Regions from separate parts of the Mesorhizobium sp. WSM4817 genome, predicted to be linked through region 2. Evidence: predicted binding sites of a transcription regulator. Region 2 holds the regulator's gene; the other holds the start of a gene.
The links. The regulator LexA, encoded in region 2, represses DNA repair genes until DNA is damaged. The targets are predictions, from matches to a motif close to TGTTCNNNNTGTGTTCNG.

Region 1: ruvC (crossover junction endodeoxyribonuclease RuvC) is a predicted target of LexA. The motif match lies at 2,393-2,410, and genes of this name have one in related genera.

The regions. Positions count from the first base shown of each region.
Region 1 is NZ_JBVVQQ010000018.1:6,146-10,624, reverse strand. Features, by position in the region: gene AC0L2K_RS22710 (metallophosphoesterase) at 1-1, opposite strand, end outside; gene ruvB (Holliday junction branch migration DNA helicase RuvB) at 130-1,167, opposite strand; gene ruvA (Holliday junction branch migration protein RuvA) at 1,211-1,831, opposite strand; gene ruvC (crossover junction endodeoxyribonuclease RuvC) at 1,842-2,351, opposite strand; partial or broken gene AC0L2K_RS22690 (LysR family transcriptional regulator) at 2,467-3,270, opposite strand; partial or broken gene AC0L2K_RS22685 (cyclophilin-like fold protein) at 3,264-3,490, shown strand; gene AC0L2K_RS22680 (hypothetical protein) at 3,655-3,942, shown strand; gene AC0L2K_RS22675 (hypothetical protein) at 4,044-4,199, opposite strand; gene AC0L2K_RS22670 (DUF2200 domain-containing protein) at 4,328-4,479, opposite strand, start outside.
Region 2 is NZ_JBVVQQ010000016.1:154,660-159,138, reverse strand. Features, by position in the region: gene AC0L2K_RS21935 (ComEC/Rec2 family competence protein) at 1-1,279, shown strand, start outside; gene lexA (transcriptional repressor LexA) at 1,273-2,010, opposite strand; gene AC0L2K_RS21925 (molybdopterin molybdotransferase MoeA) at 2,115-3,320, opposite strand; gene moaC (cyclic pyranopterin monophosphate synthase MoaC) at 3,320-3,817, opposite strand; gene trpC (indole-3-glycerol phosphate synthase TrpC) at 3,884-4,479, opposite strand, start outside.

The DNA.
Region 1 (4,479 bases), on a different contig from region 2:
TTGCTCAACCCCGTCGCTCGTGGAACCGACGGTCCCCACAGCGAAGCGTTAGAGCCCGCAAATGCGCCGGCAAGCTGACCAGGATTAGGAAATTTGCGCAGCAACAAAGACCGCAACGCCGCGCGGACGCTACTCTTCCTGGAACAGGCTGATCTGTTGCTGCGCCAGGTCCTTCGGCGCATCGAGGCCGAGATGCCGCCAGGCATTGGTGGTCAGCACGCGGCCGCGCGGCGTGCGCTGAACAAAACCCTGCTGGATCAGATAGGGCTCGATGATGTCCTCGATGGCGTCGCGCGGCTCGGAAAGCCCTGCCGCGATGGTCTCGATGCCGACCGGCCCGCCGCCAAAATTCCGAGCGATCATCGAGAGATAGCGGCGGTCGAGCGCGTCGAGGCCGAGCGCATCGACCTCCAGCCGCGTCAGCGCCTCGTCGGCGATCTGGCGGTCGACGTGACCGTCGCCGGCGACGGAGGCAAAATCACGCACGCGGCGCAACAGCCGGCCGGCGATGCGCGGCGTGCCGCGCGCGCGCCGCGCGATCTCCAGCGCGCCATCGTCACCGAGCGGCATGGCAAGGATGCGGGCGCCGCGGCGCACGATCTGCTCCAGTTCCTCGACCGAGTAGAAATTGAGGCGGACCGGAATGCCGAAGCGGTCGCGCAGCGGATTGGTCAAAAGGCCGAGCCGGGTGGTGGCAGCGACTAGGGTAAAGCGGGCAAGATCGATCTTGACCGAACGCGCCGCCGGCCCTTCGCCGATGATCAGGTCGAGCTGGAAATCCTCCATCGCCGGATAGAGTATTTCCTCGACCGCCGGGTTGAGCCGGTGGATCTCGTCGATGAACAGCACGTCGCGGTCTTCGAGATTGGTGAGCAGTGCTGCGAGATCGCCGGCCTTGGCGATGACCGGACCGGAGGTCGAGCGGAAATTGACGCCGAGCTCGCGTGCCATGATCTGCGCCAGCGTCGTCTTGCCGAGGCCGGGCGGCCCGACGAACAGCACATGGTCGAGCGCCTCGCTGCGGCCCTTGGCGGCCTCGATAAACACTTTGAGATTGGCCCGCACCGCCGCCTGGCCGACGAAATCGCCGAGCGTCTGCGGCCGCAAGGTCTGCTCGGCATCTTCGCCGCGCTTGTCGGGAGCAATGAGGCGTGGCGAAAGGCTCATGCCGCCTTCCTTGCACAGGGCAGAGAACGGGACAAGCGCAGACTCACCGCGCCAGTTCCTTCAGTCCGAAGCGGATCAGCTTCGACGCATCCGCGTCCTCGCCGGCGCTTTTCAGCGCCGCCGCCACCGCATTGGCGGCGGTATCGCGTGAATAGCCGAGATTGACCAGCGCCGAGACGGCGTCGGTGATTGGCGCCGGCGCGACGCCTTCGCCAAGCTCCTGCTTCAGGCCGATGGTGCCGGAGGCAGCGCCGGCAAAGGCCGGCGCCTTGTTCTTCAGTTCGGTGACGATGCGCTCGGCCACCTTCTTGCCGACACCGGGCGCGCGGCTGACCATGGCAATATCCCGCAATGCGATGGCATTGGCGAGATCGGCCGGCGCCAGCGTCGACAGGATGGCCAGCGCCACCTTGGCGCCAACGCCCTGCACATTGTTCATCAACAGCCGGAACCATTCACGCTCCAGCACCGACTGGAAACCGTACAGCCGCAGCATGTCTTCGCGGACATAGGTCTCGATAAACAGCACCACCGCCTCGCCGGGGGCCGGCAAGGCGGCCAGCGTGCGCGTCGAGCAGTGGGCGACATAGCCTACGCCATGCACGTCGATAATGCAGGAATCCTCGTCGACCTCGTCCAGCGTGCCTTTTAGCTTGCCGATCATGTGTGGTCCCTCATGCCAGCGCCGCCAACCTATAGACAACACTCTGCCGGTGATGCGCGTGGCAGATGGCAATGGCCAGCGCGTCGGCGGCATCGTCGGTGTCGAACGTCGCCTTCGGCATCAGCACCTTGACCATCATGTGGATCTGCTTCTTGTCGCCATGACCGACGCCGATCACCGCCTTCTTGACGGCGTTGGGCGCATATTCGGCAACGACCAGGCCGGCCAGCGCCGGCACCAGCATGGCGATGCCGCGCGCCTGGCCGAGCTTCAGCGTCGCGGCCGCATCCTTGTTGACGAAGGTCTGCTCAACCGCTGCTTCGTGCGGCATGGCGGCATGCAGGATCTCGGCAAGTCCGTCATGCAACTGGCAAAGCCGTGTCGCCAGCGTCGCCTTGTCGTCGGAACGCACGGTGCCGGAGGCGACGAAGCGCAGCGAGTTGCCGAGGCTTTCGACGATGCCCCAACCGGTGCGCCTCAGCCCCGGATCGATGCCGATAATGCGAATCGTTTCCCCCATCCGCCAAGTTTACCCGTGGCGGACAGCGATGCCAGCGAAATGTGAACAAACCAGAAACGGTTCCGCTGCGTCCTAATAGGGCGTGAGCCAATCGCACGGTTTAGATCCCCTCGCTTCAATTCCGATGTCGTAGCGCATCGACGATGACCTTGAACGCGGGAAGATTTTGACGACGGCTCGGATAGTAGAGGAAATAGCCTTCAAAAAACGGCGACCAATCGTCCAGAAGCTGAACCAGTTTGCCACGTGCGATGTGCTGCTCGACGATGTTCTCCGGGACGTAGGCCATGCCGTATCAACTGGCCGCCGCATCGATCATGGCATAAGTATTATTGAAGGTCAGTTGACCGTTCACTCGAACGCGGAGCCCCTGCCCATCCTTCTCGAACTCCCAGGCGTAAAGGCCGCCGGCGCTTTCATGACGCATGTTGATACAGAGATGCCGAATCAGTTCTTGCGGGTGCTCGGGCACACCATGCGCGGCGAGATAGGCAGGCGAAGCAATGGCGACCAGACGCCAGTCGGGACCGATGCGCACCGCGATCATATCCTTCTCAACGCTCTCTCCAATCCGGACGCCGGCGTCGAAGCCTTCCTCAACGATGTTGCGGAAGGTGCTGTCCAGGATCAGTTCGACGCTGATATCGGGATAGGCGACAAGCACCGGCTTGAGCTTGGGCCAGACCACGCTTTCGAGTGCATGGTCGGACAGGGTCAGCCTGATCGAGCCTGACGGCTTGTCGCGGAGCGCCGTCAGCGCCGCGATCTCGTCGTCGATTTCGGCGATGCTCGGCGCAATTGTCTGCAGCAGCCGTTCGCCCGCGATCGTCGTTGCGACGTTGCGCGTGGTGCGGGTCAGCAGGCGGATGCCCATGCGCGCTTCGAGCTGCTTGATTGTATGGCTGAGCGTCGATTGCGCCGGAAGGCGGCGGTCGCTTCGGGAACGAGGCGGTTGGCGATCTTTGCTACTACGCCCCTTGGGCAATCTTGCGATGTTTCATGGTCCCTATCGGTGGTCGCGCGGCCTGATCCGGCTCGGGCGTCTCGACCAGGGGCCAGCGCCGCTTCTGGTGCGCGGAGAGCATCCGATGCGCGTCGAAGTTCTTCCTGAGCCCGGAAGGCTACCGCACAATGGATGAACGCCGCCTCCCGCGCTCCACTTTATTGCAAGGGTCAAATTTGAGCTTCCGCATTCATGTTTTGTCGAGCGTATCTCTTTAGAGTCGCTTAAACCTTCTGCGCCGTAAGTTTTAGCCGTGCTGAATCGCCGTCAGCGCCGATGACGACGAAATAGGAGAACGCAATGACTCGAAATCACGTTGAACGTCTTGGAGAGTTCAGGGAAATCCTGGTCGCGACTCGACGCGAAGGAGTCCGTAACGTGCACCATACCCGCGACGCAATGCGGGCAAGCGGCTTTCAGATCGGGGACAGCGACGGCTCCAGCTACGGAGCCAAGCTAAAGGAACTCCAAGAGGAAATCGAGGCAGTCGATCGCGCCATCGAAGACGAGAAGCGGCTGGCCTTGCCCCTTGAGAGTGCGGCTCAATCCCGCCGACCACCAAAGCCGAGAATCGTGAAGGGAACATAGAGTCGGCGACGGCCCTTGCTGCCCGTCGCGTGGATTCGCCTGCGACATCGTGTCGGGCTCGTCGCCGCCGTGCAACTAGCCCTGAACGTCATCCGTTGCCATCAAACGTGGCGGCCGAAGCCGCCCTGTGTCGATGTCGATTCGCTGTGTCCATCGTTGTCGATGCCGTCGCTACCCTCGCCAACGGCGTTCTTCAGGTATCCGATCTGAAACGCGATATTTGGATATGAAATCACGGAGGCCAGCTTCTGGCGCAAGGCGGTCGGCTGGATGAAAAGGTCGGCTTTCTAGCGCCATCATCCCGAAAGCGAACGTTCCGCTTCCGGCCCCACGATGCTCGTTCGCGTCATTGTCGGATCGCAGTCGATGCGATCGTGCGATCGCGTCATTTCCGCAAGATCTTCTCCATCGCCTTGCCCCTGGCAAGCTCGTCGATCAGCTTGTCGAGGTAGCGGATTTCCTTCATCAGCGGGTCTTCGATGTCTTCCACCCGGACACCGCAGATCACCCCCGTGATCAAATTCCGAGAAGGATTCA
Region 2 (4,479 bases):
CGGTATCGTGGTCGCGGCTGAACGCAGCTTCATCATGCTGGCAGTAATGCTTGTCGCCGTGCTGTTCGACCGGGCGGCACTCACCATGCGCAACCTGGCGATTTCGGCCATCGCCGTTATCGTCGTGTCGCCGCACGAGGTGGTCGGCGCAAGCTTCCAGATGTCGTTCGCCGCGACTGCGGCTCTCGTGGGCGCCTATGCCGGTTGGTCCGACTATCGTGCCGACAAGGCCAAGGCGCCGCGACAGCGACGGTCACCGGTCGCTTTCGTCACGCGCAAGCTCGTCGCCGGGGCAGGCACCATCGCAATGACCTCCATCATTGCCGGCAGCGCCACCGCGCTCTTCGCCATCTGGCACTTCCAGCGCGTCTCGCCGCTCAGCCTGTTCGCCAACCTGGCCGTCATGCCGATCGTCACGATCGTCATGTTCCTGGCGGTCCTCAGCGCCTTGGCAATGCCTTTCGGCCTCGACGGCCCTTTCCTCTACATGATGGGCAAGGGCCTGACGGCGATGATTGCAATTTCGGGATGGATCTCGGAGCGTTCGCCCGTCGATGCAGTCGGCCTGATTTCGTTGCAATCGGTTCTGCTGGTGACGGTCGCCTTAGTCATCGCCACGATGGCGACGACATGGCTGCGGCTTGCGGCACTTCCCTTTGCGCTCGCCGGCCTGCTGACGATTTCCGAGACGCGCACCCCCGACGTGCTGATCTCGGAGGATGCGCATCTGGTGGCGCTGCCGATCGGCGGCGGCGAACTTGCCGTCAACCGGATGCGTTCGAACGAATTCACCACCGACAACTGGAAACATGCGCTGGTTTCAACAACGATCGTCGAGCCGGAGACATTCGAAAAAGGAGATGTGCGGTTCGACATCGCCGATCCGGCCGACCTGCCGCCGGGAGCGCCTTTCACCTGCACTGCCGGCCTGTGCCTGGCCCGGCATCCGTCCGGCGCGCTCATCGCGCTCGCCGACAACCGCAAAACCGCGCGGCCGGCCTGTGCCTTTGCGGATTTGATCGTCATCGACGATGCCACAGCCTATTACAAACCCTGCCGCAACCCGCTGGTTCTCGTCGTCACCAAACGGCAGCTCGCTCGCATGGGCAGTGCCGCCGTCTTCTTCGATCCGCTATCGGCGACAACGCGCGCAGAAATCCGTTTTGCCGTCAGACAGCCATACAGGCCTTGGCATGAGCAGCGGCGATTTTCGCGCGAGGCGAGGGGCCTGCCGCCATACCGCAGGGCCGAGAAACCCAAGAAGCCTGCCGTTCAGTAACGCCGGATCAGTCCGACGAGCTTGCCCTGCACCTTGACCCGGTCCGGCCCGAAGATGCGCGTCTCGTAGGCCGGATTGGCGGCTTCCAGTGCGATCGAGGCACCTTTGCGGCGGAATCGCTTCAGCGTCGCCTCCTCCTCGTCGACCAGAGCGACAATGATCTCGCCAGGCTGGGCGGTTTCGGCGTTGCGGATGATGACCGTGTCGCCGTCGAAGATGCCGGCCTCGATCATCGAATCACCCTTGACCTCCAGCGCGTAGTGCGTGCCGCCGGTGATCATGTCCGGTGGCACCGAGATCGAATGCGTCTGGTGCTGGATGGCGTCGATCGGCACACCGGCAGCGATGCGGCCCATCACCGGTATGGAGACGGTGGCAACGACGTCGTCGTCATTGCCGGCAGCACGCATGCGCGAAGGCGCTGGCTTGATCTGGCGTCCGAGGCCGCCCTGGCCAAGGGAGCCTTGAATGACGCTCGGCGAGAATTTGCGCGCCGCATTGAGGCCCGGCGCGATCGAATCGGGCAGGCGCAGCACCTCCAGCGCGCGGGCGCGGTTGGGCAGGCGGCGAATGAAACCGCGTTCCTCCAGCGCCGTGATCAGCCGGTGGATCCCCGATTTGGAGGCGAGGTCGAGCGCTTCCTTCATCTCGTCGAACGAGGGCGGAATGCCGCTTTCCTTCAGCCGTTCGTGGATGAACATCAGCAGTTCATGTTGTTTGCGTGTCAGCATCGCGACCCCCAACAGAATCAGAAAAACAAACCCAGAACAAACACTATCTGTTCCAGTTGTGTTCCGCAACCATTTAAAGTTTAATGAATGTGTTGACGTTTTGTTCAGCGTAGCATCAGCACGCTGCAGGCGGCGCCCGCTGCGGCTGCGGGAGCGAATGGCTCGCGCACGACCAGTCCGTTGGCGTCGGCCAGCATTCTGAGCATCGAGGAATCCTGGATACTGAACGGCGTTGCCTCAAGCGTGCCAGCTTCTTCCTTCACCACCGCGCGTACATAGTCCTGCCTGAGATCGTTAGCCGGCATGGCGGCGCCGAGCCGCGCCTGACGCATGTCCTGGCGGAAGGCGCGGCCGCCGAGCCGCGCCAGCAGCGGCTTCAGAAAGAGCTGCGTGCAGACCAGGCTGGCCACCGGATTGCCAGGCAGGCCGATGCAGCGGATGGCGCCCAGCCGCCCGAACATCAGTGGCTTGCCGGGCCGCATGGCGATTTTCCAGAAATCGAGCGCCATGCCTTCGCCGGTCAGCACGTCATGGACGAGGTCATGGTCGCCGACCGAGGCGCCGCCCAGCGTGACGATGACGTCCGCGCCTGCGGCGACGGCTTTTGTCACCAGCGCGGCGATCGCGTCCTTGCGGTCGGCGGCGATGCCGAGATCGAGGGCGCTGGCGCCGACCGAGCGGGCCGCGGCGGCGACGCCATAGGCATTGGAGGAGATGATCTGGCCGGGGCCAAGGTCGCTGCCCGGCGGCAGCAATTCGTCGCCGGTGGCGATGATGGCGACCAGCGGCCGTTTCACCACGCGGACCTGCTGGTGGTTGGCCGACGCCGCCAGCGACAATGCCGCCGGATCAAACAGGCGGCCTTTCTCCAGCAGCATGTCGCCCTGCGAGAAATCGAGCCCGAGGCGGCGGATGTTGCGGCCTTCAACCGTCGGCGCGGTCACTTCGACCATGCCGCCGCCGAGGTCGCGGACATTCTCCTGGATGACGATGGTGTCGGCGCCTCCGGGAAGCGGCGCGCCGGTGAAGATGCGCACGGCCTGCGCCGGGCCGACTGTCCCGGCAAAGCCGCGTCCGGCCGGCGCCATGCCGATCACCGAAAGTCTCGCGGGCACGGAGGCGACATCGTCGGCCCGCACGGCATAGCCGTCCATGGCCGACGCGTTGAATGGCGGCTGGGTGCGGAGCGCGATGAGCGGCTCCGCCAGCACGCGGTCGGCGGCATCCATCAGGGCGACGCTTTCAGCCTGCAAGGGCGCAGCATCCGCAAGCAGGTGCTCGAGCGCCTCGGCGACCGCAAGCAGCGCCATTATTGGCCTGCCCCCTGGGCATCCGCCTTGTAGTCGCCGGATTTGCCGCCGGTCTTTTCCACCAGCCTGATGCCGGAGATGGCCATGCCGCGATCGACCGCCTTGGCCATATCATAGATGGTCAGGCAGGCGACCGAGACGGCGGTCAGCGCTTCCATCTCGACGCCGGTCTTGCCGGTGACGCGGGCCAGCGCCGTGACCTTCAGGCCGGGCAGCTTCGCGTCAGGTTCGATGTCTACCGATATCTTGGTCAACAGCAGCGGATGGCAGAGCGGGATCAGCTCATGCGTCCTCTTGGCCGCCATGATGCCGGCGATGCGCGCCGTACCCAGCACGTCGCCCTTCCTGGCATCGCCGTCGAGAATCATTTTCAGCGTTTCGGGCCGCATCGAGACAAGACCTTCGGCGATTGCCGTGCGGGTCGTCTCCGCCTTGTCGCCGACATCGACCATATTGGCTTCGCCTTCTGCGCCAAGATGGGTGAGGGCGGCCGACATCGTCAGGTCACCCTGGAGCGACGTGCGTCCGTTTGGACGCACAAACTACACTCTGACGCTTTGTATCTATGCATCATGCTCTCCGAACATCGATTCCGATTTTCGGGCAGATGCATTGGCGGGCGCCTTGCCCGTCAAAAGCAGGTGCGTCGCAGTGGCCACGTCCAGTTGCCGCATCAGGCTCTCGCCGACGAGGAAAGTGCCAATGTCGCTCCGTTCCAGCCTGCGGCAGTCCTGGTGCGAGAAAATACCGCTCTCGCTGACCAGCAGCCGGTCGGCCGGCACCATCGCCGCGAGCCGCTCCGATGTCTCGATGCTGGTTTCGAATGTCCGGAGATTGCGGTTGTTGATGCCGATCAGCCGCGACGACAGTTTCAGCGCGCGTTCCGTCTCGGCCTCGTCATGCACCTCGACCAGCGCGTCCATGCCGAGCTCGAAAGCCGTCGTTTCGAGTTCCCTGGCCACGGCGTCATCGACGCTCGCCATGATGATCAGGATGGCGTCCGCGCCCCACGCACGGGCCTCGAACACCTGATAGGGCTCGAACAGAAAATCCTTGCGCAAAGCCGGCAATGTCACGGCGCTGCGCGCATCGGTGAGGAATTCAGGCGCCCCTTGGAAAGACGGCGCATCGGTCAGCACCGACAGGCAGGCAGCCCCAC